One region of the Mesobacillus stamsii genome, then DNA from elsewhere that is predicted to be linked to it. Evidence: predicted binding sites of a transcription regulator. Region 1 holds the regulator's gene; each other region holds the start of a gene.
The links. The regulator Rex, encoded in region 1, represses fermentation and respiration genes when NADH is low (regulators of the CRP and FNR family bind a similar motif). The targets are predictions, from matches to a motif close to TTGTGAAATATTTCACAA.

Region 1 (10,311 bases):
CTTGCCAGCCGCTATTGCAGCCTGTCTGGCAAGTGCCTTCAGTTCTTCCTGATCTAATTTCTTTTCGACGTAGTAATCATAATCACCTAAATATTCTGTTGCCCCACTGCGGTTCAGCTCCAGAACCTTTGTGGCGATCCTGTTTATAAAATAACGGTCATGGGAAACAAACAGGATGGTGCCCGGATAATCAATCAAAGCATTCTCTAGAACTTCCTTGCTGTCCAGATCGAGATGGTTTGTTGGTTCATCTAGAATGAGAAAATTGGAATTTTGCAGCATCAGCTTGGCAAGTGCCAACCGTGCTTTTTCACCGCCGCTCAGGGTAGAAACGATTTTTAACACATCATCGCCTGAAAACAGGAAGTTGCCCAATACGGTGCGGATTTCCTTTTCGGATTTCAGCGGGTGCTCGTCCCATAGCTCGTTTAAAACCCGTTTATTCGAACTCAACTCTGCCTGTTCCTGGTCATAATAGCCGATCGAGACATGGGAGCCATATTGGATGCTGCCAGCGATCGATGGCAGGTTTTCAACAATGGTTTTCAGCAATGTCGACTTTCCAACACCATTAGGTCCGACCAGTGCCGTACTATCACCGCGAGAAAGATGGAAGGTAATATCCTTTGACACGGGCTGGTTGTGATAGCCAACTGAAAGGGCGTCCACTCTCAAGACATCATTTCCGCTCTGGCGCTCGATCTGGAAGCTGAAGGAAGCGGATTTTTCGTCAGCTAACGGCCTGTCCACTCGGTCTATCTTCTCTAACTGCTTCCGGCGACTTTGGGCGCGTTTTGTTGTCGAGGCCCTGGCAAGGTTCCGCTGGATAAAGTCCTGAAGCTTGGAGATTTCATCCTGCTGTTTTTCATAAAGCTTCAGGTCGCGTTCGTAATTTGCGGCTTTCTGATGCAAATACGAACTGTAATTTCCTGGGAATTTCGTCAGCTGATGGCGGGAGATTTCGTATACCTGGTTCACTACCTTATCGAGAAAATAACGATCATGAGAAACAATCAAAATGGCCCCATCATAGCCTTGAAGATACTGTTCAAGCCAAGAAAGTGTATCTATGTCAAGATGGTTTGTCGGCTCATCAAGGATCAAGATGTCAGGATGCGTTAATAACAGCTTAGCGAGTGCAAGCCTTGTTTTCTGTCCACCGCTTAAAGTGGAGATTTTTGTGGAATAATCAAAAGACTGAAAGTTCAGGCCGTGAAGGACCGAACGAATATCTGCTTCGTATTGATAACCGCCTTGCTCCTTGAACTGAACTTGACAAAGGTCATAATCTTTCAAAATTCTAGCATACTCTGCTTCATTGGAAAGGATTCCAGGATCAGACATGGTCTCCTCAAGCCGCCGCAGCTCTTTTTCCATGCTGCGCAATTCGTCAAAAACAGCGAGCATCTCTTCCCAGATGCTTTTCTCGGATTCCAGTCCGGTATTCTGGGCAAGATAGCCGATCGATGTGCCTTTCGGGCGGATGATGTCTCCACCGTCATGTGATTCATAGCCAGCAATGATTTTCAGCAGGGTTGATTTTCCAGCACCATTCCTGCCGACCAGGGCAACTCGATCATTAGTCTGTATTTCAAACTTAATATTCGCTAAAATAAGATCAGCCGCAAAATATTTTGAGAGCTGATTAACTTGTAATAAAATCATTTTTTTTTTCACCTCTAATGCCTTATGGATAGTGTAACCCAAACTAAAGGGCTCGGCAATATTTGCTTGTGAGGGGAGACATTCAGCCTTAACATGTAAGGATAGAAACAAAGTTCACACACAAGTTTGTGAAAATAGTGTATTATTTGGTTGAAAGGAGCTTGAGCATGGCAGAATTTACGCATTTTAATGATGAGGGAAGAGCGAAGATGGTCGATGTCAGTGAAAAACCAGAGACCGTCCGTACGGCAGTTGCCCATTCAAGCATTACCGTTAATGAAGATATATATGGCAGAATTACCGAAAATAAAATAAAAAAAGGCGACGTACTAGCGGTCGCTCAGGTTGCTGGCATCATGGCAGCCAAGAAGACTTCCGAGATTATTCCTATGTGCCATCCGATTCCCTTAACAGGCATAGACATTTCATTTGCTTGGGAGCAAAATGGGAGTGACTATACTCTCGCAATTGCTGCAGCAGTTAAAACGAAAGGAAACACAGGTGTAGAAATGGAAGCGTTAACAGCAGCATCTGCATGCGCGCTGACTGTTTATGATATGTGCAAGGCCGTAGACAAAGGCATGGTGATTGGCAAGACATATCTTTTAGAAAAAACCGGCGGGAAAAATGGTGATTTTAAGCGAGATGAGAAGATAAAATAGAAATACAAACAGGGTGGAGGATTTGAGAATGACCAACGATGGAATGAAGATTCCGCAAGCAACGGCAAAACGTTTGCCTCTCTATTACCGATTTTTATTGAACTTGCATTCTTCAGGCAAGCAAAGGGTTTCGTCTGCGGAACTGAGTGAGGCTGTCAAAGTAGATTCAGCGACGATCAGAAGGGACTTTTCCTATTTTGGGGCTTTGGGCAAAAAGGGTTACGGTTATAATGTAAACTATCTGCTGACTTTTTTTCGAAAGACGCTGGACCAGGATGAACTTACAAAGGTCGGTCTAATCGGTGTCGGAAATTTGGGCACCGCTTTTTTGAACTATAATTTTTCCAAAAACAATAATACGAAAATTAAAATTGCCTTTGACGTTGATCCGAATAAGGTGGGAACACAGATTGGCGATGTACCAGTCTATCACATGGATGATCTTGACAAGGTTCTTATAGAGGAAGGCATTCAGGTTGCAATTCTGACGGTGCCCTCCACCGTGGCACAGTCGATTACGGACAGATTGGTGCAGGCAAATGTAAAGGGAATTCTTAACTTTACACCGGCAAGGCTGAATGTACCGACTTCCATCAGAATCCATCATATTGATCTCGCAGTAGAATTGCAATCGTTGATTTATTTCTTGAAGCATTATCCAACCGACGCGGAAATAACGGAAGTGGAAGAATAAAAATAGCTCCTTCAGATGAAGGAGCTATTTTTTATTCTGGTTATTCTTCAGTTTGAAATGGAACAGGACCATTCTGATGCCGGACCCAAAGTCGAATGTTGCAAGGGCTACGAGCAAATAGCTGAAAAACCCCCAGCCTGTTTCGTTGACATTCTGGATCGCGAAATAGGTAAATAAGCTGCCTAACAAGATATAGACAACGCCTGAAAATATAGGCGATTGCTTCATGACTTAAAATCCCCCAATAAAGCTTTGAATTTTTTCTGCTTCTTTTATCATTCTCTCAATGTCTTCTCGAAATACCGATTGAAGCATAACAACCATTGTATTCATTGTAACATGGGCAATGATCGGCACAATGATCCGTTTTGTTTTCACATATAGAAAGGCAAAAGTGAATCCCATAGCTGAGTATAGGATCACATGTTCAGGCTCCATATGGGCCAACGCAAAAATAACGGAACTGATCAAGGCGGCAAAGAAAAAGTTCATTTTCTGGTGCAGTCTCCCAAAAATAATCTTTCGGAAGACGATTTCCTCTAGAATTGGACCAATAATCGAGCTGACAAGGATGACAACCGGGAATTGTGTAATCAGTTTGATGATTTGCTGAGTATTCTCTGAGCCCATTTCAATTCCCAGCATGCTTTCTATAGTACCTGCAATCGACTGGGCAAACAAGGCAAGAAATACCCCGCCGAATGCCCAGGCAGCCGAGCTTGCCGGTGAAGAAGCGTCGCGAAAATCAGTGTCCTTCGTTCTTTCCTTCCTTAAAATTAGAAGGATGATCAAGAGTGTCAGTGAAAAGCTGATCACTAGCCAGTATGGAATCGCGAGGGTTTGCATTTCCTCCAGACTTTTTCCCATGGCAGTTCCGATAAAGACAACAAACGGTACACCGACCAAGCTGGAAATCTGCATGACGATATAGGCAATAATGACGAACCAGTATTCCTTTTTCAAAATGAAAACTCCTTCTAGTAGGATCGGTTTATTTGAAGATGTGCAGCTATTATAGAAATGCTATCTATCCATTTTACTAGTAAGTGTTGGGAAAGTTCAAATATCAGGTTGTCTTCTAACTATTTTTAGCAAAATTCCAGGGAACAGGCGGTCATATAAGCGATCCCACATAAGAATAAGAAAGACGGTTTAGAAGCTGTTTAGAAAATTTTATAAAAAAATTATCCTTCCTGCTTGCAAAAAAAATCGAGATTCATTATTATATAAATTGTGTTAGCACTCTATAAAGGTGAGTGCTAATAAACAAGAATCTACATATAATTTGAGGAGGTTGTTTCACTTGATCAAGCCATTAGGAGATCGTATTATTATCGAGCTTGTTGAGTCTGAAGAAAAAACTGCAAGCGGTATCGTTTTACCCGACACAGCGAAAGAAAAACCTCAAGAAGGAAAAGTCGTAGCTGTTGGTACTGGCCGTGTACTTGAAAACGGAGAGCGCGTTGCTCTTGAAGTTGAAGTCGGAAACCGCATCATCTTCTCAAAATACGCAGGCACAGAAGTGAAGTATCAGGGAACTGAATACCTGATCCTACGTGAAAACGACATTTTAGCAGTAGTAGAATAGAATAGCGGAAGCGCCAACGTCTCGAGGGACTAGGCGCTAAAGCTAGACACAAACAAAAGTGTAGAGATTCATATAACAAATAAAAATCCTAAGGAGGTTTTTCTACCATGGCAAAAGAAATTAAATTCAGTGAAGAAGCTCGCCGCGCGATGCTTCGCGGCGTAGATTCTCTTGCAAATGCAGTAAAAGTAACTCTTGGACCAAAAGGACGTAACGTGGTACTTGAGAAGAAATTTGGTTCACCATTAATCACGAACGATGGTGTTACAATCGCAAAAGAAATCGAACTTGAAGATGCATTCGAAAACATGGGTGCTAAGCTGGTAGCTGAAGTAGCAAGCAAGACAAATGATGTTGCTGGTGACGGTACAACTACTGCAACCGTTCTTGCTCAGGCGATGATCCGCGAAGGTCTTAAGAACGTAACTGCCGGAGCGAACCCAATGGGTATCCGTAAAGGGATGGAAAAAGCTGTTATTAAAGCAGTTGAAGAGTTAAAGGCTATTTCTAAGCCAATCGAAGGGAAGGCTTCTATCGCTCAAGTTGCCGCAATCTCTGCTGATGACGTAGAAGTGGGCCAATTGATCGCTGAAGCAATGGAGCGTGTTGGCAACGATGGCGTAATCACAATCGAGGAATCTAAAGGCTTCACAACAGAATTGGATGTTGTGGAAGGTATGCAGTTCGACCGCGGATATGCATCACCTTATATGGTAACTGATTCTGACAAAATGGAAGCAGTTCTTGAAAACCCATATATCCTGATTACTGACAAGAAAATTGGCAGCATCCAGGAAATTCTTCCTGTTCTTGAGCAGGTTGTCCAACAAGGTAAGCCATTATTGCTTATTGCGGAAGATGTTGAAGGAGAAGCACTTGCAACATTGGTAGTCAACAAGCTTCGCGGAACATTCAACGCAGTTGCAGTAAAAGCTCCTGGCTTCGGCGACCGCCGCAAAGCAATGCTAGAAGATATCGCTGCATTAACTGGCGGCGAATTGATCACGGAAGAATTAGGCCGCGACCTTAAGTCTGCTACGATCACCTCTTTAGGACGCGCTTCTAAAGTTGTTGTTACAAAAGAAAACACCACGATCGTGGAGGGTGCTGGAGACAGCGCACAAATCAAAAGCCGTATCAACCAGATCCGTGTGCAAATGGAAGAAACAACTTCTGAATTTGACCGTGAAAAGCTGCAAGAGCGCCTAGCAAAGCTAGCTGGCGGCGTTGCAGTCATCAAGGTTGGTGCTGCTACTGAAACTGAATTGAAAGAACGTAAGCTTCGCATTGAAGATGCCCTTAACTCAACTCGCGCTGCAGTGGAAGAAGGGATCGTTGCAGGCGGAGGCGTTGCGCTTCTAAACGTATACAAAAAAGTATCCGAAATCCAGGCAGAAGGCGACGAAGCTACTGGTGTGAACATTGTTCTTCGTGCAATTGAAGAACCAGTTCGCCAAATTGCTCACAACGCAGGCCTTGAAGGCTCAGTCATCGTTGAGCGCTTGAAGCGCGAAGAAGTCGGCACAGGCTTCAACGCTGCAACTGGCGAGTGGGTAAACATGATCGAAGCTGGTATCGTTGACCCAACAAAAGTTACACGCTCTGCTCTACAAAACGCAGCATCCGTATCTGCAATGTTCCTGACTACTGAAGCAGTAGTTGCTGACATTCCAGAAGAAAACGGCGGCGGCATGCCTGACATGAGCGGCATGGGTGGAATGGGCGGCATGATGTAATAAGTGCCTCCAACCCTTGATATGAGTGGGTTTTGTAGGGTGCTTAGAGTGATTTGCTAACATTTTGCTAATATTGAGGATTTTAACGGAGGCTTCTCATAAGTTGAGCAAACTTGTGGGAAGCTTCTTTTTGGTTTCTTGTTGAATATGAAGTCAGTAGACTTTGTGAGCTTTATAAAAATGGCTTGGCGATTGCGAAGGAAGAGGACAACTTACCATGAAGAAAGTATTGTATCGCTTTTATTTAGATTTTGAAAAAGAAGAAAATTGGGTTATGATATGGGAGCGTAAGAAGAAATCGGCGCATTATTAGTGAGTGTTCACCTATTAATATTCTAATGAGAATGGTTATTTTGTTGATATTTTTAATGATATAATGAAGATAGAATGCAAAAACCTGATAGAGGTGGAATAAGGTGACTAATTCTAATTCTAATAATATTGGATTAATGGATAAGGATAAGTTGTTAGAGATATTTGATTATCTAAATGAACGGCTAAAAGAAAATTTATTGCAACTAGAGATAACAATTTATGGTGGTTCTATTATGACGATGGTATATGATAATAGACCAGCAACTAAAGATATAGACTGTGTGTTTGGTAACACTAATACGAAATTATTGGATAACATATTAGCCCAAACCAAGTTTATTTTTAATCTTTCAGAGGGTTGGATAAATGAAGAGATTAAGGAGCCGCTGAAAGCCATTTTAAGAGAAGATAAAGAAACCTATAAGGTATATTCCAACTTAAAAATTTTAAAACCTAGGGCAGAACAATTGTTAGCAATGAAAATATTAGCAGCTAGACCAGAACCTGCTAAGGATTTTGTTGATGCCTTTTTACTATGTAAAGATTTAGGTATTACTACTAAAAATGAACTTTTAACTATTTTTAATAATTATATACCGCTAACTCTAATCGGCGAGAGACAAATAAATTTTATAAAATATTTAGGAAAGGATTTAGGATATGATTGGGAATAAGTATTTACTTTCATTATTCGAGTATCCTGATGAAGATACAAGTTTAAATCAATTATTAGAAATCCTAAGAACAAAGGATATGGAGTTTATTGAGAGTCTTATCAATCCAATAGATTTAGAATTATGTAATGATACTGAGTTAACATACTTAACTAAAGTATCAGCCTTGATAGATTATTATTTGCAAATTTATTCTATTGAAGTACCAAGTTGGCTTAGAAATGAAAAATTATCGTTTACTCATCCTTATTATCATTCTAAGCGAATAAGTGATTTTGACAGATTTAAATTACAATATACAAGTCCTGCTCCCTTTAGGGCAAAAAATGTTTATTTTAATTTAGAAGGTATTAAAAGAGTGTAACAAAAAGATGACTGGAATTTTCGGGAAGCTTCTTCTAACTTGAAAATGAGTTAATCTTAAAGGTTGTACCTCTAAAAAACCTGATCGATTCATTTTTGCTATAGTATTCCAATCTATCTGTTAATCATTGGGCAACACTACACCATAATGCCCTAGAACCCTTGATAGGATTTGGTTTTGTAGTAAGAGAGTGGTTTGCTAATATGGATGTTTTTATAGAGGCTTTTCAAAAGTTCACTGAACTTTTGGGAGGCTTCTTTTTCTTTTTGTGATGGTCCAATTATCCGGGAAAGGAGTGTTGAAAACCGGCCCTACTTGTCCTAACGTATCTATTTTTTCATTTTTTAAAATATTTTTATGTAAGGTAATCTTACATCGAATATTAAACGATGTGCTAATTGGGTTATATTGAATGAAGGGGTGAAATAAATGAAGCTTACTTCGCGGGAAATGGAGAAATTAATGATCGTTGTAGCAGCTGACTTAGCACGGCGTAGGCAAAAACGAGGGTTGAAGCTTAATTATCCAGAGGCTATTGCTATTATTACATATGAAGTCCTTGAAGGTGCGCGGGATGGAAAGACGGTAGCTCAGTTAATGCAGTTCGGTGCCACAATATTATCAAGGGAAGATGTAATGGAGGGTGTTCCTGAGATGATTCATGATATTCAGGTGGAGGCAACTTTTCCGGATGGGACAAAGCTTGTGACGGTGCATGACCCAATTCGTTAATAAAAGGAGGAGTAGGCAATGATTCCTGGTGAGTATGTGTTGAAAAAAGAAATGATTGTATGCAACGAAAATAAACAAGCGAAGAAGATTCAAGTTCTCAATAGAGGAGACCGACCGATTCAAATAGGGTCGCATTTTCATTTCCTTGAAGTCAATTCAGGTTTACACTTTGACCGGGAACAAGCCTTTGGAATGCACATTAATATTCCTGCTGGTACTGCTGTACGTTTTGAGCCTGGAGTTCAAAAGGAAGTAGAACTTGTTCCATTTTCAGGCGAACAAATGGTCTACGGTTTAAATAACAAAACAAATGGTCCGGTAGGAAAGGTGGTTGATTAATGAGCTTTAAAATGCCGAGAAAGCAGTATGCTGATATGTTTGGTCCAACAGTTGGAGATGCCGTCCGTTTGGCAGATACCGAACTATTTATTGAGATTGAAAAAGATTATACAACCTATGGAGACGAAGTGAAGTTTGGCGGTGGCAAGGTTATCCGAGATGGAATGGGGCAGCATCCCTTAGCGACTAGAGCTGAGAGTGTCGACTTAGTTTTCACCAATGCTATTATTCTCGATTATACAGGCATTTATAAAGCTGATATTGGGGTGAAGGATGGTTATATTACTGCTATTGGAAAAGCGGGAAACCCACTATTGATGGACAATGTTGATATTGTTATTGGTGCTTCTACAGAAGTAATTGCTGCAGAGGGAAAAATAGTAACTGCGGGTGGGATTGATGCTCATATTCATTTCATATCTCCCGGGCAGATTGAGACTGCCCTTTCCTCTGGGATTACGACAATGTTAGGTGGGGGTACAGGTCCTGCAACAGGAACAAATGCAACAACTTGTACACCGGGACCATGGAATATTCATGGAATGCTTCTTGCTGCAGAAGAATATCCGATGAATCTTGGATTTTTCGGAAAGGGAAATTCTTCAGATGAAAAACCTCTTATTGAACAGGTAGAAGCAGGAGCTATTGGATTAAAGCTTCATGAAGATTGGGGAACAACTGCTGCGACGATTGATACTAGTTTAAAAGTAGCGGATCAGTTTGATATTCAAGTTGCTATCCACACAGACACTTTAAATGAAGGAGGGTTTGTGGAAGATACCTTAGCTGCTATCGATGGCAGGGTTATCCATACTTTTCATACGGAAGGCGCTGGAGGTGGGCATGCTCCAGATATTATTAAAGCAGCTGGATATTCTAATATTCTTCCTTCCTCTACAAATCCAACTCGTCCATTTACAGTAAACACACTGGAAGAACATCTAGATATGCTTATGGTTTGTCATCACTTGGATCCGAGTGTTCCGGAGGACGTTGCTTTTGCGGATTCAAGAATTAGAAAGGAAACAATTGCAGCTGAAGATATTTTACATGACCTAGGTGTGTTCAGTATGATTTCTTCGGACTCGCAGGCAATGGGACGTGTAGGGGAGGTGATTTCCCGCACATGGCAAACAGCCGATAAAATGAAGAAGCAACGAGGCAAGCTGCAAGAGGACCTCTCAGTAGGAGATAACTTTCGGATCAAAAGATATATTGCCAAATACACCATTAACCCAGCAATTGTACATGGTATTTCGGAATATGTGGGATCTGTGGAGGTGGGGAAATTTGCTGATTTAGTTTTGTGGGACCCAGCATTTTTTGGAGTGAAACCAGATCTTATTCTAAAAGGTGGGATGATTGCTCATAGTATAATGGGTGATCCAAATGCGAGTATTCCTACTCCTCAGCCTGTCTTATATCGCCCAATGTTTGCAAGTCATGGAAAATTGAAATATCGAACATCGATAACTTTCGTTTCTAAGGCTGCATATGAAAATGGCATTCATACGAAGTTAGGACTTCAAAAAGAAATCAAGT
Region 2 (10,311 bases), on a different contig from region 1:
ATCAAGACGAAAAGTTGATACTTATACTATCCTTTACACCGAACAAAAATAATTCTTTTTTATCATAACAGGAAACGCAAAATAAAGCAAATCTTCTTTTGGATTATTTTTAAAATAGTAACTATAAAGAGGAAAACTTTTGTCGGAATAATGGCGAGTCCATAAATAACGCTACCCAAAAAACCATAAAACTATAATGAATTAACGCACTGCCTTACTGGGGGTCTGACCCCCAGTAGGGGAGTGGTTTTTTTGCGACTAAAGGAAATCTTTTAATGTTTCTTTCAGTGTTCCTCTTGTTTCTGTGTCTTTATCAAAAAGTATTCCGTCATGTACCATTTTTCTGACGAGGTCTGGTCTGAGTCCGGTCAGGATGGTCTTGCAGCCCATCATGGACACTCCAGTCAAAATTTTTTTAAAATAGTGGATAACATCTTTATCCATCATGGCGACACCTGATAAGTCCATGACTAAATTTTGGAACCTTGTGTTGGCTATTTCGTTTAAAACTTTTTCTTCAATTATTCTAATTCTAAACGAATCAATTGCACCAATTAGAGGTAGAACAGAAACAGTCTCACTTACTGGAATGATAGGGACAGACAAATGTTCGACCATTTCTCTTTGCTTATGGAGCATTTGATCTTTGGATTTAGAATAACTGAGAAAGAAACTGTTAAGAAATTGGTCTATTTGTTCATTTATAAATTCTTCCAATTCATAAAAATCTTTTTTTTCATTTGTCAGGTTCTTTTCTTCATCAATTTGTCCAATGATCTTCCATAAAGTTCTTCTGATTGCTTGAATCCATTCTAATTTTAGAGGTAGAGTTAAAGAATGTCTTGCCCATGCAATTCCTTCCTCTTCTGCAAAAGCAACTAAATCTTTATAGTTTTGATCAATTATAAAGAAAATTAATTTTCTTGCATTTTTTAATAGGTCAATATTTCCTTTTTCTAAAATCTCGGTTATTTTCGACGAAACATTAACTGCTTGAGAAAGTAAATTCTCTTCAAATATTTTCTCATTATCGTGAAAGTAGATTTTAATTTCTTTTCTTAGATCATCGGTGTTATGCAAATCTTCCCCCCCTGCACAAAGCATCTTCTCAGCAAATTATTTATACCCATTCTGTCGATTTATAAACCAGTTACTCGAAAAAATTTATAATTAAAAATTTCGAATTGCAGAGGAAACGGTGTAGGTATAGTTAGTTCTTACAAATAAACATTTAAAACGGGATAATGAAAAATCGACGCAAAAAAAGCATAGGAGGGAAATCCTATGCTTTCAAATGCTATCTGCCAAAGAAACTGTCCATTGCATTACGGAAGTCTTCGAAGATCCCGTCTCTGTTGCTGTCGGTGCGGAGGTCATCGGCGAATGTTCCCATTCTGGTATAGGCATCGCGGTCAACTGAAACAAAAACTTTATCGATTTGGTTATTTGCTTGACGCACTCTTTGTTCAATTTGCATCTCCAGCTGGCTATTATTGCCGTTCATGGTGTTGCCAGCTGCATTTCCATTCATGTTTGTATTACCAATTCCATTCATACTTCCATTGTCCATTCCATTGCCATTCGTATTTCCATTCATTGTTCCGTTGCCGTTATTAGGATCAAGAGGGCGATTTGTGTTTCCTATATTTTGGCGGTCGCCATTTCCAGCGTCCCCTTTGCCGTCAATGATTCCATTATTTCCTGCGCGGTTGTTACCCGGATCCACTTGTCCGTTCTCGGCAAAAGTCTTGCCGTTGCCATCCAGTGCATCATTGACAGATGCATTTCCATTCGTTTCGCCATTGTTGTCCGCAAGTCTAACAGCTACGTATGCATTGTTATCTGAGATGATGATTCGTGCGTCGTCCACTTGCGGCAGCTGCTCTACCTGGCGCTCTGCCCGGTCAGCCAGTTGGAGCTTGGTGCCGTCGGTTGCTGGACCGCGCTTAACCTGTGAGATTTGGACTCGCTGATTGCCGTTATCGTCGGCAGCATTGTTATTGGCTCCACACCCGGCCAAACCGAATGTGAAAATAGCACAGCCTGCAATGATGACTAATTTTTTCATTCTGATCACTCCTAGTTGGTATTGTCATCCTTATGATGGCTAAAATTTGCAGCGATATGCAGTACGGAAGGATTTTTTTCTGATTTAAAGTAGCTCAGGCCGGAATGAAGGCATTTTTTTAGAAAAGCTGCTTTTTCATGCACGTTGACACATTTCGTTCAAAACATTTCAACACAATTGTGAATATATTCACAAAAACCCCTATTTTCGAGATATATTTGTTATCTTATAAGTGTAGTAATACTAATTAACTTATAGGAGTGAGGAACATGTTTGCAAAATGGTTAAGAGAGAACAATGTTGCTGCTGGTATATTGACTGTCATTAGAGTTTGGCTAGGGTACAATTGGATGACTGGTGGTTGGGGAAAATTGACTGGTGAAGGCTTCGATGCTAGTGGCTTCCTGAAAGGCGCTGTCGCAAATCCTGTCAAAGGTCCGGATGGACACATGGTATACGGATGGTACGTGAATTTCCTTGAAAGCTTTGCGATCCCGAATGTGGATCTATTCAACTTTATTGTGCCGCTGGGAGAATTCCTTATTGGACTTGGTTTGATTCTTGGTGCTCTGACAACTGCTGCGATGTTCTTCGGTCTAGTGATGAACTTTAGCTTCTTCCTGGCCGGAACAGTATCTCACAATCCAACAGACATCTTCTTCGGGTTCATCATCCTGTTCGCTGGCTTTAACGCTGGTAAATATGGTTTAGACCGTTATGTCGTACCATTTATTCGCAAAGTCGTTCTCAAACGCGGAGAAGAGACCGCACGCAACGTAGCTTAACTTTTTAACGTTGAAAAGCTGCCAGGAATAATTCCAAATCCTGGCAGCTTTTCTTATTTTTTTCGGAGGATTTTGTGTTTTCTTATCTTGTACAAGAGGCCTTGTCTTGTTATGCCAAGTGCTTCGGCGGCGCGTGCCTGATTGCCGTTTTCACTTGTCAATGCGGTTTCTATCACTTCTTTTTCAACCTTTTCCAGATGTTCTGGCAAAGAAAAGTCGTCCGTTAATTCAATCGGAGCTTCAGGAGTTTCAACTTCTTTTTCAGAAAAATGATTCTGGATTTCTTCGGGAAAATCATCGAGAATCAATTGTCCAGACCGGGAGAGAACGGTTGCCCTGGACAAGGCATTTTGCAATTCACGAATATTGCCAGGCCATGGATAAGAAGTGAGTTTTGTTAAAAGACTTTTGGAAATGGAATAGCTGCGAGTATGTTCTTCTTCGAACTGTGCCAGAAATTGTTCGACAAGCAAGGGGATGTCTTCGATTCGCTCACGCAATGGAGGCAATTTGATGCCAATGATATTTAACCGATAATACAAGTCTTCACGAAACTCACCGTTCTGTACCATTTCCGATAAATTCCGGTTAGTGGCAGCGATGATGCGAACGTCTGAAGATATTTCTTTCGCCGTCCCGAGCGGTGTAAATGTCTTGTCTTGGGTGAATTGCAGAAGCTTTGCCTGCACATCCAGCGAGATTTCGCCAATTTCATCGAGAAAAAGAGTGCCCTTGTCGGCTGCGGCGCACTTGCCTTCCTGTGATCGGACAGCGCCGGTAAAAGCGCCTTTTTCGTAGCCGAATAATTCACTTTCTAATAAGTTTGAGGGGATGGCGGCACAATTGACTTTGATGAATGGACCTAATTTCCGCGTGCTCTCGAGGTGTACAGCGTAAGCTCCCCGTGATTTACCAGTCCCACTTTCTCCTTCAAGCAGGATGGTGATATCCTGCTTGGCAACTCTCTCGATTAACGAGTAGACCTCCTGCATTTTTGGGCTCTTGCCAATCATCCCATGAAGGTCATATTTTTGCTGAACAGCCTGTTTTAACTCTTTGTTTTCTTTTTTCAAATGTTTCATTTCAAATGCCCGTTTGATGACGACCTTTAGTTCATCAGCCTTTATTGGCTTTGTTAAGTAGTCGTAAGCCCCCATTTTCATCGCCTTCACTGCATCCTCAATATCTCCGTAGGCTGTGCAAGGAATAAAAACAGTATCCGGAAAAGTGGGCGCCCATTTTTCCAGCAGCTTCAACCCAGTCGTATCCGGCAGAAGGAAATCCAGTAAAACAAGGTCGATGTTCTCGCTCTTCATATGCTTTTCAGCGTTTTTCCCTGTTTCCGCTTCGATGACGTCATACCCTTCCTTCTGCAAGGTAAGCCTGGTTAGGCGGCGGAATTTTTCATTATCTTCAACTAACAGGATGGTTTTTTTCATAATGATCGCCTTCCTCGTGCTTTTTCAATGAAATCAGGAAGGATGTTCCTTCGCCCATTTCACTTTCTACCTCGATATGGCCGTTATGAGAAGAGATAATATCATGGGTAATCCATAAGCCCAGCCCGGTACCTTCTTGTTTAGTAGAAAAGAATGGGTTGAAAATACGCTTAATCTTTTGCTGGGGGATTCCGATTCCATCATCTTTTATTTCTATTTCAATAGTATCACTATTTTCGATCTTCATCGAAACAATAATCTGACCATGGTGCGAAACTGCCTCAATACTATTGATAAAAAGATTGATGAAAGCCTGAATCATCTGGTTTTTGTCACCTTTTACAAAGTAATCCTCGCCATCAGCCTCAAGAGTCGCATGAATTTTCTTTTTCCTAAATTGATGGGATAAAAGCTGAAGCGTTTCTGCGGCGACTGTCTTCATGCTGAAAATAGTTTCGTCCTTTTTGTTTTCCCGGCTGAATTGAAGGAACCGTCTAACAAGATGATCAAGGCGCTGTATTTCTTCCTGGATATCTTTTGCCGCTTCGGAAATGATTTCAGCGGAAGCAACGTCCTTTTCATTGGCAGTTGTCATTTCTTTTATTTCACTGGCAATTAAATCACTCGCAAGCTGGACGGTTCCAAGCGGATTTTTCACCTCGTGAGCAAGCCCGGCGGTCATCTGGCCAATCGCAACCAGCTGCTCGGAACGCTGAATATGCGTCTCCAGTTGGCGCACTTTGGTTACATCCCAAAAGGTGATCAGGACTCCAATGACTTGGTTATTTTCATCTAATAACGGGGAACTAGACTGCTTAATTACTTTCTTTCCCCTTTCATTTTCAAAGGTGAAGTCCTCTTCAAGGCCGTCAAATTTTCTGGAAACATGCTTGCACTGTTCAAAATGATTCCTGAAAGAAAGCGGCAGGGCAGAGATCGATTTTCCAATGATTGTTTCTTTCTTTCTGTTCAATAGATCTCCGGCAGTTGTATTCATGGAACTGATGAAGCCTTCCGGGTTAATAGCGAGGACGCCGAAAGGGAAGGATTCCAAAATCAGCTGCAGATGCCGCTCATGCGCCTGTAAACTTTCCGCCATATACTTCATAGTGCTGGACAATGTTTGGATCTCATCCTCTTTCTCAAGTACAGGAACAAACCAATCTCCCCCCTTTGTGTAGCTCGCAGCGTCCTGGGTAAGAGCTTTGATTGGTTTAATGATCCAGCGGATACCGAATAAAAGCGTGGTCAGCGCCGCTAAAAAAATCAGGATAAAGCCCTTCCATAAAATCTCCTGATTTATGATGATATCTCTTGAAGAAGTAGTAGCAAGAATAAATAGGATCAATAGAGGAATAAAAAAGATAGTGGTAGTGAGATATAGAAATCTTTTGGTTAATCGTGATGGGTAGAATCTTTTCATATCGCTTTCACCTTTCTGACAGCATGCCTCGATCGTAATAAGAGCTTATTTCAGCTATTCCCTTTATACCATATTATTGTCCGCTATCATGACAAACTATCTGAACTCAGCATGAAAAAGGGAGGAAACCATAGCTGATTTCCTCCGAAAATTAGATTACTCTTTAATTAAGCCGTTTTCTGTCAGCCATGTTCTGGCGACTTCTGTTTCACTTTTCTCGTCTATATCGACTTGGTAGTTAAGGTCCGTCATTGTTTCAGTGTTGATTTTTTCAGCTAAAGGCTTTAGAAGTTCTTCTAATTCAGGATACTTTTCAAGCGTTTTTTCATGAACGGTTATTCCCGCATTGTAAGCAGGGAAGAAGCTCTTGTCATCTTCAAGGTTTATGAGATGGAAAGCTTTGATCCGGCTGTCCGTGGAGAATCCTGTTGCCACATCCACTTGTCCGTCTCTTAATGCCTGATAGAAAAGGCCAACGTCCATCTTTTTAATGTTGGAAGAACCAAACTCGAATCCGTAAGCTTTCTCTACACCTTTAATTCCATCCGGTCGCGTCGCGAACTCAGCATCTGCACCTAAAGACAATTCGTTGCCGTCATTCAAATAAGCCGCTAAATCACTGATTGACTTAATGCCAAGCTCTGTTGCTTTTTCTTCTCTCATCATCAGTGTGTACGTATTGTTTAATGACGATGGATTTAGCCACATAATGCCCTTTTCTTTGTCCACTTCTTTTACTTTTTCATAGGCTGCTACTGAATCTGAAAGTGGGTCAAGCTTGTTGTAGTTTACGAGACTAGTTCCTGTATATTCCCAATAAAGGTCAACTTGTTCATTCTCAATTGCCTGACGGACAACCTGGCTGGCCATATTGTTTTTTTCCTCAACCTCATAGCCATTCTCCTTCAGATAGATGGCAAGGATTTTGGAAAGGACGAATTGTTCCGTATAGTTTTTTGCGCCGACGATTACCTTTTTGTCTGAAGTAGAAGTGGATGTGTCGCCTTCACCGCTACATGCGGAAAGCAGTGAAACCATTAAAACGATCAATGCGGTAAATGATAAAATCTTTTTCATTTTGTTTTCCCCCTAAAAATGGATTCTCTTTAATCTGATATTGTTATTGATTGTCTTAATCCTTTTGATATAACCAGCTTTTCGATGAACCGGACTAATTGATCGGCCAAGAGAGCGAGCAAAGTAACCGGGATGGCTCCGGACAGAAGATAGGAGTTGTCCCTCATCATGATTCCAGTGAATATCCAGTCGCCAAGTCCGCCGCCGCCAACGAGATAGGCTAAAGCAGCTGTTCCAATGTTGATGACCACTGCTGTCCGGATGCCAGCCATAATAGGGTAGGCTGCGTTTGGTAGTTCAATTTTCAAAAGAATTTGAGCAGGCGTGTAGCCGATCCCTTTTGCTGCATCCAGTAAGTTCGGATCAATCGATTTAATCCCAGCTACAGTATTGCGTAAAATTGGCAATAAGGAATAGAGGAACAGAGCAAAGACCGCTGGCTTGAAACCGATTCCCATCCAGGTCATCGCCAGTGCCAGGATCGCCAGACTTGGAATGGTCTGCCCGAGATTGGCTATATTCATGAACAGCCATTGAAGCTTTTGGAATTTAGGCCTCGTAACCAGGATCCCCATTGGAATCGCAAGCACGATTGCCAGCAAGATGGATAGGAGCACCATATTGATATGCTGCTTTAACAGAAAGATAAACCCTTCTGAATCATCGATGATTAGCTGGTAATACCCCGATTTGAATGACCAAGCGAAGAAACTAGCAACCAGGGTGAAGAGAATCAGCTTGATGACAAAAGATAGTAAACGCTTATTCTTCATGCTTTTCACCCCCCTTATTTAATATGCTGATGCAAATAGGCCTCTACATCATCAATTTTCATCGCACCAACAAGCTTGTTATTTGCCTGGACGACAAGCTGGTCTGCTTCCTGGTTGAGCAGAATGGATAAGGCATCTCTTAGATTCGTTTCAACGGAAATTGTCTTTTTGTTGGAATTCTCATTGCCGTCCAGTTTTCGCAGCATTCGTTCTGAAATCAAATCCTCCACGGTATGAAGACTCAGACTTTTTAACGCGCGGTCCTTGCCAACAAATTCACGAACAAACTCATTCTTAGGATGGGCAAGCAGCTCGCTAGGAGAATCATATTGCATTAGTTTTCCATTTTGGAAGATTGCGATGGCGTCTCCCATTTTGATGGCTTCATCAATATCATGGCTGACAAACAGGATTGTCTTTTTCACTTCCTGCTGAATTTGCAAAAACTCATTTTGAATTCGGGTACGGATGACGGGATCAAGTGCCCCGAACGGTTCATCCATTAACATGACAGGTGGGTCTGCGGCCATCGCACGAGCGATTCCGACTCTTTGCTGCTGTCCTCCTGAAAGCTCATGCGGGTAACGCTTCCGATATTCATCTGGATTCAGGCCGACCAAATCCATCAAGTATTTATACCTGTCTGCTTTTTTCTTTCGGTCCCAGCCGATTAAATTAGGAACAGCCATCACATTATCTTCAATCGTCATGTTTGGGAACAAACCGTTATGTTGAATGACATAGCCGATCTTTCGTCTCAACTCGATTTCATTCAAAGAATTCACATCTGTTCCGTTGACAAAAATTTTGCCATCCGTGATCGTTTCTAGTCTGTTTACCATTCTAAGTGTTGTCGTTTTGCCGCAGCCCGATGGCCCTAGAAAAACGACGATATTGCCTTCAGGTACATCAAAGCTTACATTATCGACTGCTTTCACCTTATCACCGTACACTTTGGTGACTTGATCAAATTTAATCATATCTTTCACCCCATCTTACTTCTATTTATTGTTGAAAACCTTTTGGAGTCATACGTTTTTGGAGAAGTCCGAGCAGTCCGTCTGTCACAATCGCCAGAAGGGAAATGGCGATCGCTCCTGCCAGTACCATGGTTGTATTCGATCTTGAAATCCCCTGGTTGATCAATACTCCAAGTCCGCCAGCCCCGATAAACGCAGCAATTGCGCCGATTCCGATATTCATGACCACGGCTTGCCTGACTCCTGCCATAATGATAGGAAGGGCATTGGGAATCTCCACACGCAGGAGACGCTGCATCGTATTCATTCCCAGCCCAATGGCGGCATCACGAATATTGGGATCGACATTATTGATGGCTACATAAGTATTACGGATGATCGGCAGTTGCGAATATAAAATAAGTGCTATCACCGCTGGCACGAAGCCGATACCCTGATTGATGACCGACAGAATCGGAATCATGATCCCAAAAAGCGCGATACTCGGGATTGTCATGATGATATTAGCCACCTGGAGAACTGTCTCAGCCAGTTCTTCATTCGTTGTAAGATAAATCCCAAGCGGAAGTCCGATTGCGATCGCAATGAAAACGGCCAAGCCCACAAGCTGCAGATGCTCCACACTATATGTCCAAATCGAAGTCTGGTTTTCTAGCATGTAGTTCAATAAATCATTCATCTCTTTCCACCACCTTCAAATTAACTAGTACAAAGGTAATAGATGCAAGAACCGTGCCAAATTTTAAAAATAGATACAATAAAGCACCCGAACCCCGCTATCAAAGGGTCAAGTGCTTGGTCCTATTTATTACTGTAAAAACGAAACAATTTTACAAAAGCAAAAAAATTTTACATGGTTGTTAAAATATTTTGACAAACGCCAGGACAAAGGGTCGGTTCCGGTGTCCCGGGAATTGTAAGGATTTAACTTTGCATTATATTCAAAAAATGAGCTTTTTCAAAAAAAGTTGTAAGCAGAGGCTCATCGAAGATGGAAGAATCGTTTATGTGTTGTCAATAGGTGTTTCTTCATACTCCGATAAACACAACTACATAAAGTAATCCTTATAGATAAAAAATGTGACGACTAGGGATCCAATGGAATCAAAATCGAGCAAGAACAATCCAAAGCGCGACTGGTATATTTGGCGTGATGGAAAAGGAAACGCAGCTCAACCGCCGAATAACTGCCGCTCCTATTCTTGCCTGTCAAAATGGGAATTCGATACCGAGGCAAAGCAATATTATGCTTATACACTCGAGTATGAAGGAGAAAAACTGCTCTTCATCGCCAATTTTTCAGTACAACCGCAATCAACAGAACTATTTGCTGTTTAGATGGATGAAGAAAAAACATATGCTCTCTGTTTTTTCATGCAGCGTAGTTGTGGTCATTGGGACTCCAAAAGAGCTAAAAGTCTAAACTCCGGAAAAATAACGATGGAGATTGTAGATTTTTCACTCGCTTGGTATGATGAGATTGACAGGAGATCAGGGGGAATTTGAATGCTTACAATTAAGCAGATTGCCGAGATGGCGAATGTTTCGAGGGCGACGGTATCACGTGTGCTAAATGATTCTGGATATGTGAGTGTCGATGCGCGAAAGCGGGTACTTGAGACGATTGAAAAGACTGGATATGTCCCCAGCCAGCATGCGAAATCACTTCGTACAAAGCAGACAAAAGTAATTGGTGTCATCCTGCCGAAAATCAGTACGGAAACATCAAGTCGGGTAGTGGACGGCCTTAATAATGTGTTTCAGGA
Region 3 (10,311 bases), on a different contig from region 1:
TTTTTCATGGGAGTATCTCGAAGAGGGCCCGGAAACATGGAAAGTTGCAATTGGGAAAACAAAATAAAGATAATAACCGAAATATAAACTTTGACTCCATTAAAACAACAGGCCATCCTGTTGTTTTTTCTTAATTTCGTGAACCAAAATATCAGAAAAGTATGATAAGATGATGGAGACTGATAAGATGGGGTGAGATGGATGAATGAAGGAAAACAAACAGAAAAAAACTTTTTAGATTATGTAAAGAAAATGGCCGCCTATAAGGAGGCGCTTTCTTTGATTTATTGGGATTTAAGGACTGGCGCACCTAAAAAGGGAGCAGCCCAGCGGTCCGAAGTGATCGGTGTTCTTTCATCTGAGGTATTCAATATGTCAACATCAGAAGAAATGGCATCATACATAGCGAGATTGTCAAATGAACAAAGTCTATCAGAAATTGCTTTCAAGACGTTAGAAGAGTGCAGAAAGGACTATAACCGCAATAAGAAAATTCCTGCAGAAGAGTACCGGGAATATGTCATCCTGCAATCAAAAGCGGAAACAGTTTGGGAAGAGGCTAGGGCTAAGTCCGATTTTGAAATGTTCAGGCCGTACCTAGAAAAACTAGTAGAAACCACTAAGAAATTCATAGAATACTGGGGTTATGAAGGAAATAAATACAATACGTTGCTAGATATGTATGAACCAGGTGTCACTGTTGAGGTTTTAGACCAAGTATTTGGCGACCTGCGTAAGAAAATTGTTCCGCTTGTACAGCAGATTTCAAATTCAACAGTAAAACCTGAGACAGGATTTCTGTTTCGTCATTTCCCTAAAGAAAAACAGCGTGCGTTCAGTCTCGAAATCCTTAAACAAATGGGATACGATTTTGATGCTGGCAGGCTTGATGAAACAGTTCACCCATTCGCGATGGGGCTTAATCCTGGAGATGTAAGGGTTACGACAAAATATGATGAAGCGGATTTCAGAACAGCGGTTTTCGGTACAATTCATGAAGGCGGCCATGCGCTTTATGAACAAAACATATCTGAAGAGCTAGTTGGCACTCCTTTAAGTTCAGGTACTTCAATGGGAATCCATGAATCACAGTCGCTTTTTTATGAAAACTTTGTTGGACGAAATTACTCTTTCTGGAAAAATAACTATAGCTTGCTGCAGGAATATTCAGATGGTCAATTTTCCGAAGTAGGAATAGAAGATTTCTATCGAGCAGTGAATGAGTCTAAACCAAGCTTAATACGGATTGAGGCGGATGAGCTAACATATCCATTGCATGTAATGATCCGATATGAGATAGAAAAAGGCTTGTTCAATGATGAGATTGAAGTAAAGGATCTTCCACAAGTCTGGAATGATAAATATGAACAGTATCTCGGCATCAGGCCAGAAAATGATGCACAAGGTGTCCTTCAAGATGTCCATTGGGCTGGGGGCAGTTTTGGCTATTTCCCATCCTATGCTTTAGGGTATATGTATGCAGCGCAATTCAAACATGCCATGCTCAAAGACTTGCCTGACTATGAGAAACTATTAGAACAAGGAAATCTTCAGCCGATTAAACAGTGGATGACGGAAAACGTTCATAAGCATGGGAAAATGAAAAAACCACTTGAAATATTGACTGATGTAACTGGTGAGGGACTTAATGCTCAGTACTTAGTTGATTATTTATCCGAAAAATACAGCAAGGTATACCAGCTGACCTAAATCAAAAACAACATTTTTTTAAATAAAAGATGGCAGTCGTTTTGCCATCTTTTCTGTGTGGTGAATAGAATTGTCCAGGAAATTACCTTATATCATGATTGCATTTGCAGCGGCGATGTGGGGGCTGATTGGTTTTTTTGTCAAAGGCTTGAATAATGCTGGGTTCAGTGCCATGGAAATTGTGGCCATCCGAGTTTTGACTGCAGCCATTGTGTTGATTTTTGTCGGAATTGCTTTTTACAGAAGCCACTTGAAAATCAGGACAAAAGACTTGTATCTTTTTGTAGGTACAGGAATTCTCAGTATTGTGTTTTTTAATTGGTCTTATTTTACGGCAATTCATTTGATGAATATTCCGATCGCTGTGGCTCTATTGTACACTTCGCCTGCTTTTGTTGCGGTTTTGTCCTTTCTTTTTCTGAAAGAAAGCATGAACTGGAAGAAATGGTTGGCGATTATTATGACCGTCATTGGCTGTACGCTTGCATCAGGCATCACCGGGCAGGGAGGAACGTCTTTTTCAGTCTCAAGTATCCTCATAGGTCTTGGAGCAGGGTTCGGATATGCACTTTACAGCATTTTTGGCAAAGTGGCATTAAGGAGATACCATCCTTTTACAGTGACATTGTATACTTTCCTAGTGGCCTCGGCTGCATTGGTTCCGACCACCGGTATCGTCAGCAAGGCGGCTGATCTTTTCTCTGGGGATGCGTGGCTTTATGCGCTAGGATTAGGGATTTTCCCAACGGTCGTTGCCTATTTTGCATACTCCTGGGGTCTTGAAAGAACAGAAAGCAGCACTGCTGCAGTTGTAGCAACACTAGAACCCGTCATTGCCACGATGCTGGGGATATTGGTGTATGGGGACAGGCTGGGCGGTCTGCAGCTGCTCGGAGCCGCGTTGATCCTCTTATCAGTGATAGCGATCAATCTGTCCGTTCCGAGCAGGAAGAAAAGGCAAGTAACTGGGTGATCCTATTATCGCAGGGTCAACTAGACAAAGGACGACATTATGTGATAAATTACTACAGTGAAACTCCTTTTGAAAACTGCCTATTTATATCGATGAAAAGGATAGAAGTTTTTGCTGTTTTTCGATAGCGAGCCTGGGATAGTGGAAACCTGGTGCTAACGGACAGGAATTCATGAATATGTTTAGGCGGCTGCACGTTATAGACATTTTGGGTGGTACCGCGGAAATCCAGCCTTTCGCTCGTCTTATAGGGATAGAAGGCTTTTTTTATGCAAAAAATTACCACAAGGAGGCTATTATGATTAAGACCGTAGTGAAAGATTTATACAGAAATCAAGCAAGCTTTAACGACAAAACGGTTCAAATAACAGGTTGGATCCGAACTCTTCGCGACTCCAAAACGATTGGCTTTATGGAATTAAATGATGGGACATTCTTTAAGAGTGTACAAGTTGTATTTGAGGATACGCTTGATAACTTTAAAGACATTACCAAACTGCCGATTAGCTCATCTGTTTTAGTAGAGGGGGAATTTATTCCAACTCCAGAAATGAAACAGCCATTTGAACTAAAAGCGACAAAAATTGTTGTCCTGGGATTATCGGCTACAGATTATCCTATTCAAAAAAAGCGGCATACGCTTGAATATTTGCGAACCATCGCTCATTTGCGGCCAAGAGCCAATGCCTTCTCAGCCGTTTTTAGAGTAAGATCTGTACTAGCTTATGCTCTTCACAAATTCTTTCAAGACAAAGGATTCGTCTATGTACATACACCAATCATAACCGGAAGCGATACTGAAGGAGCCGGGGAGATGTTTCGTGTGACATCGATGAACTTGAACGAGCTACCAAAAACAGAGAACGGACAGGTAGATGAAAAGGCTGATTTTTTTGGGAAAGAAACTAACTTAACCGTGAGTGGTCAATTGAATGCGGAAAGCTTTGCTCTTGCATTTCGCAATGTGTATACATTTGGTCCGACGTTCAGGGCAGAAAATTCAAATACTGCACGACATGCCGCGGAATTTTGGATGGTTGAGCCAGAAGTTGCCTTTGCAGAATTGCCGGATATCATGGATCTTGGAGAAGAAATGATTAAGTATGTCATTGAGTATGTTTTTGAGCATGCACCAGAAGAGATGGACTTCTTCAACAGCTTTATTGATAAAACACTTCTGGAAAGATTGGAGAATGCCCTACGTTCTGATTTTGGAAGGGTCACTTATAGTGAAGCAGTTGAATTATTGAAAAACTCAGGAAAGCAATTTGAATACCCTGTAGAATGGGGTACAGATTTGCAAACGGAACATGAACGTTATCTAAGCGAGGAAATTTACAAGCGTCCAGTTTTTGTTACCGACTATCCAAAAGAAATCAAAGCGTTTTATATGAGAGCGAATGAGGATGGAAAAACAGTCGCTGCAACTGATCTTTTAGTTCCCGGAATTGGCGAGTTAATCGGTGGAAGCGAGCGGGAAGAACGAGAAGCGGTCCTTACAGAACGGATAAAAGAACTTGGTATGTCGGAAGAAGATTATTGGTGGTATCTCGAGCTTAGAAAATACGGCGGCACCAAGCATTCCGGCTATGGAATTGGCTTCGAGCGACTTGTTATGTATGTAACCGGCATGAAAAACATCCGTGATGTCATTCCATTCCCTCGTACACCAGGAAATGCAGATTTTTAAATTTCGGCTATGTTAATAAAAACAGGGTATGAAATCGAACGAGATCTCACACCCTGTTTTATTTTGGAAAATGTGGAGGTCCAATGTATCCGGAGACCAATAAATTATCAGCCAAACCAAAAAAGGACCGGGCGCAGTTTGCCCGGTTTTTCTTAGTTAAAAGAACTTGTATCCTTTCGAACCAATTGGTGCATTTTGGATCATATCAATGAATGGAATTGTGTAGGCGAATAAGATCAAAAGTACAGTGATACCGAGCCATAACTTCCAATTTTCAAATACCATCGGTGTTTTTTCAGCCTGATCCGCAACCTCACCAACAGGAAACTCTTCTTCTCCTTTAGGTGCAAAGAAAGCAAGATTTACGAAAATGTAAAGCATCAGGATAATTCCAAGGAATAAAATCGTTCCGCCGACTGCCTGAGCGATCTGATAAGGAATCCACTCAGCAGCTTGCTCAGAACCGCCGTACGTTGAGAAAGAAGAACGTCGCGGTGCACCAAGCAGGCCGGCTGCGTGCATTGCACCTGACATGAAAGTCATGCCGATTGCCCAAACAACGCCCTGGATAATTGCTAATTTATTCATCGCTTTTGTAAGAACTCGGCCTGTCAGGTGCGGCACCAGCCAATAGGAAATCCCGAAGAAAGTCAATACAACAGAGGTTGCAAGTGTCAAATGAAAGTGACCGGTAACCCAAATCGTATTGTGTACCACTTGGTTTAATTGGTTGGAAGCATTGATAATTCCGCCAGCACCAGCAGGAATGAAAGCAAGCATGCCAATGAAGGGAACTGCAAAACGTGCGTCTCCCCAAGGAAGTTTCTTTACCCAGCCAAATAGTCCTGTAGAACCTTTGGAGCGTCCATACATCTCAAACGTCGCAAATAAGGAAAAGGCTGTCATCAATGACGGAATGACAACAAGGAATGTCAAAATCACTTGAAGGAATTTCCATGCTGGATCAATCCCAGGTTCCATCAACTGATGGTGAAAACCTACTGGGATCGAGAACAGCAGGAATAGAATGAAGGACATCCTCGCCAAAGAATCCGAGAAAATTTTTCCGCCAATAATCTTAGGAACGATGGCATACCAAGCCATGTACGCAGGCAATAGCCAGAAATACACAAGCGGATGACCGAAGTACCAGAACAATGTACGGCTGACCAATACATCAACACGATCTACCAGGCCTAATGACCAAGGAAGGAGTTGGAATAAAACCGTTGCTGCGACGCCAATTGTTGCTACAATCCACATAAGTGTGTTAACAAGGGACATAAAAGTCAGCAGTGGACTGGGTTTTCCTGGGTTTGCTTTTCTCCATGAAGTGTAAGCCATAATGATTGCCGCTCCGTCAATCCAACTTCCGATAATCACTAAAGTAAGACCTAGGTAAAAAAGCGCGTGAGCCTGTAATGGTGCATAAAAGGTATAAAGGACTGAAGCTTGGTTAGTAAGGATCATGATGGCTGTCATTATAGTTCCGATGGTCATTGTCCAGAAGCCGATCCATCCGGTTAGGCGCTGTTTTCTAGTGAAGGTCCCCGATGTCTTACTCACAAGTGCAAGCTGAAATCCCATAATGAAGAAAGTTGTTAAAACAAGGCCAAGAACGACGCCATGTAAGGTGAGGATCTGGTAATACCCAGTCCATGTAGGCAATTGAAATTTTCCAGACCGGACTAGTGTCTGCAAAAGACCTGCTAATCCGCCGATGGCAAGGGCGATGAAAGCGACATAAAAGTGCGCCATGGTCAATTTGCCGTCCCGACGGTCCACTTTTGGATTCATTGAATTAGTATTCATTATTCTATCACCTCAATTTTAGACGTCATCGTATGGTGGCCGACGCCACAGTATTCATTACAAACGATCAGAAATTCGCCTGCTTTGTCAAAGGTAGTGACATATTCACTGATGAAGCCAGGCTCAAGCATCATATTAATATTGGTGCCTGCTACCTCGAAACCGTGAATGACGTCTTTCGTGGTAGCAATGACTTTTACTTTCGCTCCTAGTGGCACTTCCACTTTTCCAGGGTTGTAAGAAAAGGCGGAGGCAACAAATACCAGTTCATAATCCCACTCTTTCCCTTCTACCTTTTTCAAGCCTGGTTCATTGAATGGAGCAGTTGTGTCAACGTTTTCAGGATTCACTGTAGCCAAACAGCTAGGAGGTTGGTTTCCTAAATAGAAGGCACTAACACCGATGACCGTGAGGAAAATGATTAAGGTCGTTACCCCGAATATCAACCAGATTTTCTCAAACTTATGAATATGCATAACTTCTTTCTCCCCTTTTGGTGGTCTTAAAAACGATCGACAAACAAGAAAAATACACCTAGCCAAGTAACAATTAAAAAGAATCCTAATAAGAAAACCGATGCAAGTGTTCCTTTCAAGGAAGGTTGATCTTCCACCTTTGTGTGCGTTTTCTTCCCGATTTCAGGTTGAGCCATCCCGGTCCACTCCCTTCGCATAAAATAAAAACTAGCCATTAATTGATAAGTACATTTTCATCATACAAAACAAATTGAAAACGTAAATACGGTTTTGAACAGTTCACAAATTGTTCATACCTGACATATTTACTATGTTAATGGTGAAAGCGCGTCAATACAGTGATTTAAGTCACAAGGTACGACGGGTAAATGTGAATAATCTGTGAAACTATTTATGTGAAAATAGGAGCAAATGAAATTATTCAAAAAACAACTTGTGAAAGGCAGGGCTTGACTTCTAACGGAAAGCAAGTTTAAAAAAAGAGTCACTTTTCCGGTTTTTGTTAATAAACTGAATCAAGAATATTTTTTTGGAAGTGAATTTCATGCAAAAGTATTATTGTGATCATTGCAGGCTGATTTATGATGAGAAAAAGATTTGCCTGAATTGTGGGGAAACAGCTGAAAAACAAATCTTGATTGAAGTGCAGAGGCAACCAGGTGGGAGCAACTAGCATCGAGCAGGGTGCTTTTTTTCCATTAAACTGCATAAGGATGTCTTAAGCTTGCGTTTGGGACAGGCAGTTTGCATCACGAATTGTTCGATACTATGGTAAAATGAAAGCAATTTTATATAGGGGGCTGTTAGGATGTTCTTACCTTCATTTGATTTAAGCAGAAAGACGGCAATAGTCACGGGTGCGGGCCGCGGGATTGGCAGAGCATTAGCGATCGGGCTAGCTGAAGCCGGGGCTGATGTTGCAATTCTTGCCCGGACCGAAAATGATCTTACAGAAACTGCGGGAATCATTGAAAAAATAGGAAGAAAAGCTCTTATACTTCCTACTGATGTTACGAAAAGGGATCAAATACATACGGCGATTGCGGAAATAGAAGCGAAGTGGGGAAAGATTGATATTCTAGTAAATAATGCAGGCATGAATATCCGTTCCAAGGCGTTGGAAGTGACGGACGAGGAATGGCAAAAGATTATGGACACTAATTTGAAATCTGCCTTTATGATCTCTCAAGAAGCCGGCCGTGTCATGAAAAACCAACCATCTGGTGGAAAAATCATTAATATTTCCTCGGTAGCGGGCCAGGTAGCGCTTCGGACAGGTGTCGTATACGCAGCGACCAAAGCCGCTCTCATGCAGATGACGAAAGTGCTTGCAATGGAATGGGGTCAATTTGGCATCAATGTAAATTCCGTTGGACCTTGGTATTTCAAAACACCATTGACTGAAAAACTTTTAGAAGATGAAGCATATGTAAAAGACATCCTCGCCGTTACACCTCTGAAAAGAATCGGTGAGCTGGAAGAGCTAGTCGGACCAGTTGTGTTCCTAAGCTCAGATGCAGGAAATTATATAACAGGACAAACCCTCTTTGTCGATGGTGGAATGACGATTCACGGTTTTTAAAGAAACCGGCCATTGTGATTTTTTCTATTTTTGCTTTTGCTCCGCGACACCACGAATGTTCTTTCGAGCCTGTCAACTGGTAAAGATTTTATAATGTATACGACTCAGCAGCATTGTATAATGAACTTGCACAGCAACTCCTTCAAAACTTAGGCTTCCTCCATATGGGGGGAGTTTTTTTCGTATGCAAGCAATCTTTGTTTGCTTGCATACTCTCAGGGGTAAATGGAAAAAGTAACCGTATATATAGGGGAGGAGAGTATTGTCGTGCCCAGAATTTTGTCGATCGCTGAAGCAGTTCCGCCTTATTCAATAAAGCAGGAAGAAGTCATGAACTTTGCCGAAAAGATATTTAATGAGTCATTTAAGGACATTAACCGGTTATTGACCGTTTTCCAGAATGGTCAAATTGAAAAACGCCATTTTGCCAAGGATCTTGACTGGTTCGAAAAAGACCATACATTTGAGGAAAAAAATGATGCCTATATCGAATCGGCTGTAAGGCTTGGTGCAGAGGCAATCACAAATTGTTTGCATAATGAAGATTTCCTGAAAAATGAAATCCCTTTCGAAGAAATAGATGCTATATTTACCATCAGCAGTACCGGAATCGCAACACCAAGCATAGATGCGAGGATTATGAATATCCTATCTTCTTCACAATATACAAAACGGATCCCGATATGGGGACTTGGATGTGCAGGCGGAGCGGCAGGGTTGTCGCGCGCCTATGAATACTGCCTCGCATACCCAAAGGCCAAAGTGCTCGTGCTCTCCATTGAGCTTTGCAGTCTGACTTTTCAACGAAACGATCGGTCAAAAAGCAATCTGATCGGCACTTCGCTGTTTGCCGATGGAGTTGCATGTGCTCTTGTCTGCGGTGATGATTCTGGCTACGAGAAACTTGCCAAAAAGAATGCGGTCCCTAATATATTCGGAACTCAGTCCACGACGATGCCCGATTCAGAGGACGTTATGGGCTGGAATATTAAAAATGAAGGCCTTTATGTCGTCTTTTCAAAAGATATTCCGACTATTATTGAAAACTGGCTACAGCCTAATGTACTTAGGTTTTTGAACACCCATAGCCTGGAGGTAGCGGACCTTGATCACTTCATTGCCCATCCAGGCGGCAAAAAGGTTCTTGATGCCTATCGTTCCGCTTTGAAGCTACCGGAAGACATGACCAACATCTCCCTTGACGTCCTGAAACAATTTGGAAATATGTCATCGGTGACAATTTTTTATGTGCTAAAAAGGTTTATGGAAACTGCTAAGGAAGGCGATCTTGGCCTCGGCGCAGCCCTAGGGCCTGGATTTAGTTCAGAGCTGCTGTTAATGAGGTGGGAATAAAATGGTGTTTTATCTCTTTGTCGGAATCATCGTATTCCAAAGAATTACGGAACTTTTAATTGCCAGAAGAAATGAATCCTGGATGAAAAGCCAGGGAGCAATTGAATTTGGGCAGGGGCATTATCCAGCGATGGTGGCGATTCACACAGGATTTTTTCTCGTTTTTATTGCCGAAGTAACGCTATTGAATAAACAGTTGTCTGATTATTGGCCTGTATTGTTGACGTTGTTTCTGTTCACCCAAGGTATGAGGATTTGGGCACTTTCTTCTTTAGGAAGGTTCTGGAATACAAAAATTATTATCGTACCCGGAGCACAAGTTGTAAAGAAAGGACCCTATAAAATCATCAAGCATCCAAACTATTTGATCGTAGCATTGGAATTCATGGTCATACCGCTGATGTTTAAGGCCTATATTACGATGGCGCTTTTTACGCTATTGAATATCCTGATCTTGTCTATCAGGATTCCTGTTGAGGAAAGGGCTTTGAAAGAATGTACTAAATACGAAGCTGTTTTTTCAAATCACGGTCGTTTCCTGCCGAATTTGTTAAAGAAGTGTGACAATTAACAGCCTCTCATTGAAAATGATCCTCAATCATGCTATACTTTTCTTAAGATGAAAATAGTTCTCAATTAAAGAACTTTAAGGACGGTGTCGTAAAAATGGTTTCTATGCTAGTAGTTTTAACGATAGCTGCTTACTTCTTCATTA

Region 2: a site for Rex is predicted at 2,246-2,263, ahead of J2S25_RS16800 (DoxX family membrane protein). Genes of this name have one in related genera too.
Region 3: a site for Rex is predicted at 7,071-7,088, ahead of J2S25_RS01095 (cytochrome c oxidase subunit 2A). Genes of this name have one in related genera too.

What each region holds. Positions count from the first base shown of each region.
Region 1 is NZ_JAUSUN010000025.1:3,626-13,936, forward strand. Features, by position in the region: gene J2S25_RS15990 (ABC-F family ATP-binding cassette domain-containing protein) at 1-1,665, opposite strand, end outside; gene moaC (cyclic pyranopterin monophosphate synthase MoaC) at 1,833-2,327, shown strand; gene J2S25_RS16000 (redox-sensing transcriptional repressor Rex) at 2,356-3,021, shown strand; gene J2S25_RS16005 (YdiK family protein) at 3,046-3,249, opposite strand; gene J2S25_RS16010 (CPBP family intramembrane glutamic endopeptidase) at 3,253-3,984, opposite strand; gene groES (co-chaperone GroES) at 4,325-4,609, shown strand; gene groL (chaperonin GroEL) at 4,717-6,345, shown strand; gene J2S25_RS16025 (hypothetical protein) at 6,762-7,334, shown strand; gene J2S25_RS16030 (hypothetical protein) at 7,321-7,698, shown strand; gene J2S25_RS16035 (urease subunit gamma) at 8,128-8,430, shown strand; gene J2S25_RS16040 (urease subunit beta) at 8,449-8,769, shown strand; gene ureC (urease subunit alpha) at 8,769-10,311, shown strand, end outside.
Region 2 is NZ_JAUSUN010000028.1:29,334-39,644, reverse strand. Features, by position in the region: gene J2S25_RS16810 (STAS domain-containing protein) at 259-1,080, opposite strand; gene J2S25_RS16805 (YhcN/YlaJ family sporulation lipoprotein) at 1,298-2,068, opposite strand; gene J2S25_RS16800 (DoxX family membrane protein) at 2,338-2,853, shown strand; gene J2S25_RS16795 (sigma-54-dependent transcriptional regulator) at 2,907-4,292, opposite strand; gene J2S25_RS16790 (ATP-binding protein) at 4,267-5,715, opposite strand; gene J2S25_RS16785 (glycine betaine ABC transporter substrate-binding protein) at 5,872-6,792, opposite strand; gene J2S25_RS16780 (ABC transporter permease) at 6,822-7,565, opposite strand; gene J2S25_RS16775 (ABC transporter ATP-binding protein) at 7,580-8,545, opposite strand; gene J2S25_RS16770 (ABC transporter permease) at 8,571-9,224, opposite strand; gene J2S25_RS16765 (alpha-amylase family glycosyl hydrolase) at 9,644-9,883, shown strand; gene J2S25_RS16760 (LacI family DNA-binding transcriptional regulator) at 10,052-10,311, shown strand, end outside.
Region 3 is NZ_JAUSUN010000001.1:201,229-211,539, reverse strand. Features, by position in the region: gene J2S25_RS01125 (DUF2249 domain-containing protein) at 1-67, shown strand, start outside; gene J2S25_RS01120 (carboxypeptidase M32) at 202-1,710, shown strand; gene J2S25_RS01115 (DMT family transporter) at 1,781-2,683, shown strand; gene asnS (asparagine--tRNA ligase) at 2,982-4,373, shown strand; gene J2S25_RS01105 (b(o/a)3-type cytochrome-c oxidase subunit 1) at 4,530-6,185, opposite strand; gene J2S25_RS01100 (cytochrome c oxidase subunit II) at 6,185-6,661, opposite strand; gene J2S25_RS01095 (cytochrome c oxidase subunit 2A) at 6,688-6,837, opposite strand; gene J2S25_RS01090 (SDR family NAD(P)-dependent oxidoreductase) at 7,470-8,243, shown strand; gene J2S25_RS01085 (type III polyketide synthase) at 8,511-9,596, shown strand; gene J2S25_RS01080 (isoprenylcysteine carboxyl methyltransferase family protein) at 9,598-10,167, shown strand.